One region of the Kitasatospora sp. NPDC023385 genome, then DNA from elsewhere that is predicted to be linked to it. Evidence: riboswitches for the same ligand, from Rfam matches in the RefSeq annotation. Region 1 holds a riboswitch; each other region holds the start of a gene.
What was found. A riboswitch is a leader RNA that binds a small molecule or an ion and turns the genes downstream of it on or off. The one in region 1 is predicted to bind cobalamin.

Region 1 (3,267 bases):
CGCACCAGCACACCGGGCTCCTGGGCGAGCGCGTCCAGGTCGGTGAAGTTGGACAGCCGGGGGAAGCGCACCACGGCCACCCGCAGCACGTCCGCGCCGAGCGGCCCGCGGGCGTCGACCCGGTCCACGACCGTCGACAGGTCCAGCGAGTCCTCGGCGTCCAGCCACAGCCCGGGCAGCATCGGCAGGGTGCCCAGCACCGGACGGCCGGTCAGCTCGTGCAGCATCTCCAGCCCGGGCGCGAGCAGCCGGGCGTCGCCGCGGAACTTGTTGACGAACCAGCCCGCCACGTGCCGCTGGTCCTGCGCGGACAGCAGCGCCAGCGTCCCGTACATCGCCGCGAACACGCCGCCGCGGTCGATGTCCCCGACCACCACCACCGGCAGCCCGGCAGCCGTGGCCAGTCCCATGTTGGCGATGTCACGGTCGCGCAGGTTGATCTCGGCGGGCGAGCCGGCGCCCTCGCAGACGACCACGTCGTAGCGCCGGCGCAGGTCGGCCAGGCACTCCAGGGCGCGCTCCAGCAGCACGGGCTTGCGCTCGCGGTAGTCCAGCGCGCCCACCTCGGCGACCGGCCTGCCCAGCAGCACCACCTGGCTGCGGCCGTCCGCGCCGGGCTTGAGCAGCACCGGGTTCATCGCCGCCTCCGGCTCCACCCGGGCGGCCTGCGCCTGCATCGCCTGGGCGCGGCCGATCTCGGCGCCGTCGGCGGTGACGAAGGAGTTCAGCGACATGTTCTGCGCCTTGAACGGCGCGACCCGCACCCCCTGGCGGACCAGCCAGCGGCAGATGCCGGCCGTCACCACGCTCTTGCCCGCGTCCGAGGTCGTCCCGGCGACCAGCAGCGCGTTGCTCATGCCCTTCCCCTCCTCCTGCTCGTGCCCAACGCCCTGATCGCCAGATGCCCCGCGACCGTCGTACCCAGTGCCAGCACGCCCACCCGCCGAGAGAGCACGCAGGCCCGCTCGATGTCGTCCACCGTCACCGGCCGCAGCTCCGCGCCCAGGACCGGCCGGTGCTCCACCCTCCCCCCGCCGTCGCCCGGGGAGCCCACCGTGCCGTACCGCAGGGTGCCGCCCAGCCGTACGCCCACGGCGCCCGCGAACGCCGACTCGGCCTGGCCCGCGTTCGGGCTCGGGTGCGAGGAGCCGTCGCGCCGCCAGACGCGCCACGCGGTACGGGGCTGCGGGGCGGCGGCCACCGTCAGCAGCGCCGTCAGCCGGGCGCCCGGCCACCCCGCCAGGTCGTCCAGCCGGGCCGACGCCCAGCCGAACCGGGCGTAGCGCGGCGAACGGTGGCCCACCATGGCGTCCAGGGTGTTCACGGCGCGGAAGGCCAGCAGCCCGGGTGTGCCCGCGAGGGCGCCCCAGGTCAGCGCGTTCACCACGGCGTCGGCGGTGTTCTCGGCCACCGACTCGACCACCGCCCGGGCGATCTGCTGCTCGTCCAGCGCGCTCGGGTCGCGCCCGCACAGGTGCGGCAGCCGCTCCCGCGCGGCCGGCAGGTCCCCGTCCTTCAGGGCGCGGCCGATGGTGCGCGCCTCCCGGGTCAGCGAGGTGCCGCCGAGCACCGTCCACGTCGCGGCCGCCGCCAGCGCCGCCCGGCCCAGCGGGCGCCGGCCCACCGTACGGTCCAGGGCGAGCGCGCCCGCCGCGACCGCGCCCGCGCACAGCGCCGTGTACCCGGCGCCGACCGCACGGTCGTCGCGCCACAGCCGGCGCTCCAGCCGGGTCGCGGCGCCGCCGAAGACGGCCACCGGGTGGCCCCGGCGGGGATCGGCGAAGCGGGCGTCGGCGGCGTAGCCCGCGACGGCGCCCAGCGCGAACGCGGCGGCGCGGGTTAGGGGGCGGCCCGCCGGACCGGGCGCGGTCGGCGCCGGCACGGCTATCGGCCGCACGACGGAAGACAGCTCGACGGGGAACAACCCGGCGGGGGACAGCACTGCGGAAGACGGCCGGGAGGCCGACGGGGCGGGGCAGCCTGCATCGCGTGCGTGTCCTCACTCAGGGTCCGCGCCCTGGATCGACGTAGCGGGGGCGAGAGTCTCCTGGCTTCCGGGTCGAACGCACTCCCGGGGCCTTCCAGCGGCTTCTGACGGTCCGCCGTGGCGATACTTCCGAGCGTGCTCCCCGGTGACAGTGGCGGGACCGCGCCGGACTCGCACCGGCTTCCTCTCCATGCCTCCGATTGGCCTCAGGATCCCATCACGCGGCCGAAGCGGGAGTCAACCGAGGTCACGGAGGGGTTGGTCACACGGGCGGACCGGCTGACGTCCTGTGGGATCACCCAGCGCGGCGCGCCTGCGGTACGGGCCGCTTCGTGGGTTCGGTTGCTGGGGCCGCCCCGCGATCCGCCCCTACGTTCGGGGGCATGCGTCGCAGAAAGCCCCCCGCCACCCCGCCCCCGGTGCCGTTCTCGCCCGCGGCCGCCCGCGCCCATCGGGCCGGCCTCGGCCTGACCGCCGAGCAGGTCGCCGAGGGCATGGCCGCCCACGGCGTCCGGCTGCTGCCCGCCCACGTCCTCGCCTGGGAGAGCGGCTGGCTGCGCCCGGACGAAGCGGAGTTCATCGCCCTCGCCCGCGCCCTCTGGTGCCCCGCCGCCCAGCTGATGGACACCCGCCCGACCGGCCTGCGCGACCACCGCCTCGCCCGCGAGCTCGGCCAGGCGGCCGTCGCCGAACGCACCGGCACCGCCCTGTCCGCCTACCGGCAGGCCGAACTGACGGGCCAGTGGGAGGGCGACGAGGAACAGACCCGCGCCCTCGCCGACGTCCTCGGCCTCAGCCTGCCCGAACTCGTCGAGGCCACCGGGCGCCGGGACGCCCTCGACCGCCTCCTGCGCCAGTGCGCCGCCGGCCGCTGGCAGCCCCACCTCCGCGCCCTCGCCCGCATCGTCCCGGCTCCCTCCGACGTCCTCGCCGCCGCCCTCACCGCCCTCCAGCAGGAACACCAGATCCCCACCCACTGGGGCGCCACCACCCGCGCCACCCCGCCCCCGACCGCCGACGCCGTCACCCCCCGCTTCTGGCAGCTCCTCGACGCCGCCGGGTCCTGACGCCGCCGCTGCCGCCGCGTCCCGGCGCCGCGCTCCCGCCCCGATTCGTGACCCGGACGGCCCAATCCGCTGGCCGGGCGGTCGGGGCGCCGGTGAACTGGTGCACGAACACCGTCCGGTCCGTGACCAACAGAGCGGGGAACGTTATGCGCTGGGGAACCGCCGCCGTCGTGGCGGCCGCCGCCGCCGTCGGGGCCGGGGCCGGGGTCGCCT
Region 2 (3,267 bases), on a different contig from region 1:
GCCGGGCAGGGCGGTCTGGTTGGCGGCGCGGTTGGAGGCGTCCTTGAAGGTCATCCAGCCGTTGCCGGTCTGCGCCAGGGTGCGCATCATGCGGGCGTACAGGGTCTGCGCGGGGATGGTGCGCACGGCCTTGCCGGCCAGCTCGGCCTTGCGGTAGGCCTCGTCGAAGTCGGAGCCCCACAGGTCGACCAGTTCGGGCACGTCGGCCGGGGAGAACAGCGACCAGTCCTCGTTGGCGTTGACCCGGCGCATGAACTCGTCCGGGATCCAGTGCGCCAGGTTGAGGTTGTGGGTGCGCCGGGCCTCTTCGCCGGTGTTGTCGCGGAGTTCCAGGAACTCCTCGATGTCGGCGTGCCAGGTCTCCAGGTAGACGCAGGCCGCGCCCTTGCGGCGGCCGCCCTGGTTGACGGCGGCGACGGAGGAGTCGAGGGTGCGCAGGAACGGCACGATGCCGTTGGACTTGCCGTTGGTGCCGCGGATCAGGCTGCCGCGCGAGCGGATGCGCGAGTAGGACAGGCCGATGCCGCCGGCGTGCTTGGACAGGCGGGCGATCTGCGCGTAGCGGTTGTAGATCGAGTCCAGGTTGTCCAGCGGCGAGTCGAGCAGGTAGCAGCTCGACATCTGGGGGTGGCGGGTGCCGGAGTTGAAGAGCGTCGGCGAGGAGGTCAGGTACTCCAGGCGGCTCATCAGGCCGTACAGCTCGGCGACTTCGCGCACGGACTGCTCGTTGTCGCCGACCGCCAGGCCACAGGCGACGCGGAGCAGGAAGTGCTGCGGGGTCTCGATCACCTTGCGGGTGATCGGGTGGCGCAGCAGGTAGCGGGACTGCACGGTGCGCAGGCCGAAGTACTCGAAGCGGTCGTCGCCCGCGGTGTCGATGAGCGCGTCCAGGGCGGGGGCGTGCTTGGCGACGAACTCCGCGGTGGTGTCGCCGATCAGGCCCTCGGTGTGGCCGACGGCGATCGAGGCGGCGAAGGTCGTGGAGCCCTGGCTGTTCGCCTCGTCGACGATCTCGAGGGCGAGCAGGCGGGCTGCCAGCTTCGAGTACTGGGGGTCCTCGGCGATCATCGACGCGGCGGCGTCGACGGCCAGCCCGCGCAGTTCGGCGAAGTCCGAGCCGGCGTGGCGGCCGCGCAGTGCGGCGGCGGCGACATGGCCGGGGTCGACCTCGGGGAGGTCGGCGCTGCGGTCGGTGAGCAGCCGCAGCAGCGCGCCGCCGGGGTCGGAGACCTTCGGGTCGGTGAAGGCGGTACCGGAGCCCTGGGCGGGCAGGGTGGCTGAGGCAGCGGTGGTCAAGGCGCTCTCTCCTGGCGGCGATCGGCGGCGTGATCGGGGCACCGGGCGATCGGGGCAGGGGAGCACGGCACGAACGCAGGCGGCGTCGCGCGACGGTGTCTCCCCGGCCCGCCCGCGAGGCCCGGAGGGGGTACTGCTGGTGCTGGCGCGGCCTCTGCGGGAGGGCCGTGGCGCACGCCGTCGGCAGGTACTCGGACTCGCGGGTGGGGCTCGTGGAGCCGCCCGCTCACCGCTGCGGGGCAGTCCCGGATTCGCACCGGGTTCCCCTGCTTCGACAGCAGGAGTGAGCATACATGTAGTGCTGTGAGTCCGATGCAGCCCCACATGTTGTGTCGCGCGGCACGCTCGGCGGCATGGTCCCTCCGGCCTGGCCGGTGCTCCGCTCAGGTCGGGGGGTGCCATTCCTGGGCCGTACGGGCCTCGCAGGGGCGCATCGACACCTGGGCCCGGGCGCCCGTGCCGGGGGCCGTGGAGGCCCCCGCGGCGGCCCCTGGCGCGCCCGTTGCGGCGGTGCCCGGGGCGGTGCCCGCGGCGGCCGCCGGGTTCTCGACGCAGCGCCCGGTGTCCTGGTTCACGAGCTGCCCCGTGGGGGTCACCCGCCACCGTTGGTCGGGGCGCGAGGTGCAGCCGGTGAGGACGGGGAAACCGATGGCGGGGTCCTCGACGCAGCGCCCGGACTGGCCGATCGAGCCGTCGTCCCCCATGGTCCAGGTCTGCTGGGCGGAGCCGTCGCAGGTGCCGGCGCCGACCGCGGAGGGGTCGCCCGTCACCCGGCTGTCCAGGCAGAGGCCGGGCAGGGCCGAGGTGATCGCGCCGCTGGGCGCGCCGGCGGCGGCCTGGAACGTGAACGAGTCGCTGCTGAGCCCGGCGCCGCCGTCCCAGATCTCGAACCCGGCCTGGACGGCGCACAGGTAGGACCCGGCGGGGACGTAGCCGCGCTGGACGGCGTCGCGGGTGAAGGCCCGCAGGTCGAGGTCGGTGACGGAGGTCGTGCCGGTGGCCGTCTCGTAGGTGATCAGGGTGTGGCTGCTCTTCTTCGGCGCCTCGTACACGCGGTAGGAGGCGCCGCCGACCTGCAGGTCGCCGGTGCGTTGGCCGAACGGGGTCTTGCCGTTGCCGCGCAGCCAGATCATCAGCTCGGCGCTCTCGGTGAAGGAGCAGCTGGTCCGGCTGTTGCTGTACCAGACGTCGTACGAGACGTTGTAGACGCCGCTGTCGACCTGGGTGGTGTGCCAGCTGCTGGTCGCGTACCGCAGGTTGCCGACCGGGATGGGCAGCGGGCCGGTGCCGGGCTGGAGCTGGGTGCTGATGTGCGGGTAGGCGCCGGGGCCGCGGTCCGGGTCGGTGAGGCTGGCGGGGCTGATGCCGCTGCGGGTCACCCGGAAGTCGGTGCCGGCGCCGGTGCTGCTGATGCAGAGGCCGCCGGTGGCGTTCCACTCGTTGGGGTTGATCAGGTAGCGGCCGGAGTCGACGGCCTGCGACGGGTAGCGGTTCTCCCCGGTGGAGCAGATCTCCCCGGCGGTGGCGGCGGGCAGCGGGGTGACGGCGGTGGTCGCCCGGGCGGGCTGCCGCGGGTCCTGCGGGAGCAGGACCGCGCACAGGGCCAGGGCGATCGCGACGGCCGGCGCGAGCCACCACCACGGGCGGGGGCGGCGGCGCCAGGTCCGGGGCATGACGGGGTGGGTCACGAAGCTCTCGCCTCCCTGCTGCGGTGTCGTCGGCCGGTACGCGGGCCGGGGCGGTGGCGCGCTCACCCGGCGGGCGTGGAACTCGACCGGGGCCGGGTCGCGGGGGAGGTCGGCTTCTTCGCCGGGGGCTTGGGGCTGGTGGCCGGGGGGCTGGCGGAGGCCGGCGGGTCGGGGGTGGGCACGGGGGCGGGCTGGGCGACGGTCAGGGCCGGCTCGGAGCGGACGGTCCAGGGCGTGTCGTAGCGGGGCGCGGCGACCCCGGCGGCGAACGCCTCGGAGGCGG
Region 3 (3,267 bases), on a different contig from region 1:
CGCAGTGCTCCCTCACCCGCTCCCGCCGACCCGCGTACGCATCCGCCATGCGTCGAGCCTACGAACCCCCACCCCAAACCGCCCGCCGAGCACCCCCGATCCGGAGCGCCCTCACGACTCGTGGGGCGTCCAGCGCTTCTCGACCCGGGCGAGCTTCCAGTACGCGATCGCCGCCGCCCAGACCACGACGAACAGCCCGGCGATCGCGTAGCCGACGTTGTCCAACGAGATCTCCGCGATCCAGCCGGTCACCGGGTCGGTCAGGTCGAGCTTCTCGTGCAGCACCCCGACCAGCTCGATGGTGCCGATGACGAAGGCCACCGCGATCGACAGCCCGGTGATGGTCAGGTTGTAGTACACCTTGCGCACCGGGTTGGCGAAGGCCCACTGGTACGCGAAGTTCATGAAGGTCCCGTCCAGCGTGTCGAACAGGCTCATCCCGGCCGCGAACAGCAGCGGCAGGCAGACGATCGCGTACCAGGGCAGCCCGGAGGCCGCACCGGAGCCGGCCATCACCATCAGGGTGACCTCGGTCGCGGTGTCGAAGCCCAGGCCGAGCACCATGCCCACCGGGAACATCTGCCCGGGCCGGGTGATCGAGCGGGTCGCCCGGTTCAGCACCCGGGCCATGAAGCCGCGCGAGTCGAGGTGCGCCTCCAGCTCCGCCTCGTCGTACTGCCCGGCCCGCATCGACCGGAACACCTTCACGATGCCGAGCAGCGCCGCCAGGTTGAGCGCGCCGATCAGGTAGAGGAACACCCCGGAGGTGGTCGTCCCGACCACGCCGAGCCACTTGTGGGTCGCCGACTCGTCGTCCATCAGCGTGTTCGCCAGCTGCGCGCCGCCCGCCACCAGCGCGGCCATCACCACCACCATCGAGGAGTGCCCGAGCGCGAACCAGAAGCCGACCGAGACCGGCCGCTTGCCGTCCGCCATCAGCTTGCGGGTGGTGTTGTCGATCACCGCGATGTGGTCGGCGTCGAAGGCGTGCCGCATGCCGAGGGTGTACGCGGTGATACCCAGGCCCACCCCGAAGACCTGGGTACCGACCGCGTACCGCTCGGGTGCGACCAGGAAGACGAGCGTCCCGAAGGCCACCACGTGCATGGCCAGGATCACCCCCATCAGCCCGGCCGTGCGTACGGTGTCCTCGCGCCGCCACCGGAAGGTGGGCAGCACCGAGGGCACCGCCTTCGCATCCGCGGCGGCGATTTCGGGCAGGGTCATCTCCGGATCACGCTCCAACACCTCGTGGAAACAGTTCGTGAAGTGCCGTGGCCGGTCTCCTGGCTTACGGGACGTCCGGGTCCGCCTTCCCAGGCGCGCGAGGCACCCAGTGGCATCGTGGACACGGACGGCATTCCGTCGAGGACGAAGGAATGACCCGATCACAGTGGCGAGGGCCGCTCCGGACTCCGGCCCCCTGAGGGTCCGTCACCGGTCTTCCCGAGCACCACGGCGGGGAACACCGTAGGGGCCGCGCCCCTACCCATGCAAGGCTGCGCACCTGCGCAGGTGTCCAGGATCACAGGCACCCGCCTGCAAGAATGTCCGCATGCATCTCGTACCGGCCGACCGCGCGGGCCACCGCACCATCGACGGGCACCGGGTCTGCGAGGCCATCGCCGCCATCGGCGACACCGCGCACGTCCGGTCCTGGTCCGAGCGCTTCTCCCTGCTCGCCGACCCGGGGCGGCTCGCCCTGCTGCTCGCCCTCCACCGGGCCGGCCCGCTCGCCGTCACCGACCTCGCGGTCGCCACCGGCATGCGCGACCCCGCCGTCTCCCAGGCCCTGCGGCTGCTCCGCACGGCGGGCGTGGTCAGCGGCGACAAGGACGGACGTGTGGTGCGCTACCAGCTCGTGGACGAGAGCATGCGCCCCCTGCTCGACGAATGCGCCGCCGCCGAGCACCACGAGCCGAGCGCGGCAGCGGGCTGACCGACACTCGGGAAACCGCACCCACGGCGGCCCGGATGAGTACGATCATGGTGTGCCGTCCCACCCCCACGCCTGGCCCGCCGACCGGTGGAACACCCTCCCGGTCAAGGCCCACGTGCTGGCGGTCGCCCGTACCCTCACCTCGGCCACCCGCGTCCTGGACGTCCTCACCCTGCTGAAACCGGACGGCATCGCCCGGTACTTCACCGTCAACCCCGGCTCCGCCTTCGCCGACCGCGCCCTGGACGAATACCTGCGCGGCCTGCCCGGCTTCACCGTGCTGGACTGGGAGGACGCCGTCCGGCACCACTTCGACCTGGCCGTCGCCTGCGCCGTCCACTCCTCCATGCACCGCCTGGACGCCCGCCTCGTCGTCCTCCCGCACGGCGCCGGCTACAACCGCCTGGTGACCGAGTCCACCGGCGACACGACCAGCGCCGCCGGCCTCTCCCGCAACGAACTCACCCACCGCGGAAGGGTGTTCGTCGACGTCCTCGGCCTCTCCCACCCCGAACAGCTGGACCGCCTGCGGACCTCCTGCCCCGAGGCCCTGGACGTCGCCCAGGTCGTCGGCGACCCGTGCTTCGACCGGATGCTGCGCAGCCGGCGCTCCCGCGACGCCTACCGTGCCGCGCTCGGCGCCGTCGACGGCCGCCGCCTCGTCGTCGTCAACTCCACCTGGAGCAAGCACTCGTTACTCGGCCGCCGCCCCGACCTGCCCCAGCGCCTGGTCCGCCGCCTGCCCGCCGACGAGTACACCGTCGCCGTCGTCCTGCACCCCAACATCTGGAGCCGGCACGACCCCGAAGCCCTGCTCGACGACGCCCGCCGGATGGGCCTGCGCCTGGTCCCGCCCCACCGGGGCTGGCAGGCCGCCCTGGTCGCCGCCGACTGCGTGATCGGCGACCACGGCTCGGTCTCCGTCTACAGCGCCGCCCTGGAACGGCCCACCGTGCTCGTCGCCACCGGCGCCGCCGAACTCGACCCGCGCTCCCCCAGCTACGCCTTCGGGCAGGCCGCCCCCGTCCTCGACCCCGACGGCGACCTCGCCGCCCAGCTCGAACAGGCCCTCGCCCGGGATCCCTCCGACCAGGCCGACCTGACCGGCATCACCGACCGCTCGCTCGCCCACCGCGGCGAATCAGCCCGACTGCTGCGCCCGTTGCTCTACTCGTTCCTCGACGGCCTCGACGAACCCGCCCACGAAGCCGTCCTCCCGCCCTACCCCAAGCCCGCGCCCGACCCCGGGGACAGTGCCGGGCCCACCGCGTACGACGTCGAGGGCAAGAGCGACGGCACCGAGGTCAGTCTGCGCCGCTACCCGTTCC

Region 2: another riboswitch for cobalamin. It lies ahead of AC0B61_RS15725 (ribonucleoside-diphosphate reductase subunit alpha); the one in region 1 lies ahead of AC0B61_RS14430 (cobalamin biosynthesis protein).
Region 3: another riboswitch for cobalamin. It lies ahead of nicT (Nickel transporter NicT); the one in region 1 lies ahead of AC0B61_RS14430 (cobalamin biosynthesis protein).

The regions. Positions count from the first base shown of each region.
Region 1 is NZ_JBVOOL010000007.1:254,991-258,257, forward strand. It holds gene AC0B61_RS14425 (cobyric acid synthase) at 1-857, opposite strand, end outside; gene AC0B61_RS14430 (cobalamin biosynthesis protein) at 854-1,882, opposite strand; cobalamin riboswitch at 2,041-2,174, opposite strand; gene AC0B61_RS14435 (helix-turn-helix domain-containing protein) at 2,371-3,054, shown strand; gene AC0B61_RS14440 (alpha/beta hydrolase) at 3,177-3,267, shown strand, end outside.
Region 2 is NZ_JBVOOL010000008.1:206,328-209,594, forward strand. It holds gene AC0B61_RS15725 (ribonucleoside-diphosphate reductase subunit alpha) at 1-1,272, opposite strand, end outside; cobalamin riboswitch at 1,462-1,591, opposite strand; gene AC0B61_RS15730 (GH12 family glycosyl hydrolase domain-containing protein) at 1,680-2,984, opposite strand; gene AC0B61_RS15735 (glycoside hydrolase family 26 protein) at 3,047-3,267, opposite strand, start outside.
Region 3 is NZ_JBVOOL010000014.1:108,295-111,561, forward strand. It holds gene AC0B61_RS22515 (M24 family metallopeptidase) at 1-49, opposite strand, end outside; gene nicT (Nickel transporter NicT) at 112-1,227, opposite strand; cobalamin riboswitch at 1,260-1,473, opposite strand; gene AC0B61_RS22525 (ArsR/SmtB family transcription factor) at 1,556-1,939, shown strand; gene AC0B61_RS22530 (hypothetical protein) at 1,992-3,267, shown strand, end outside.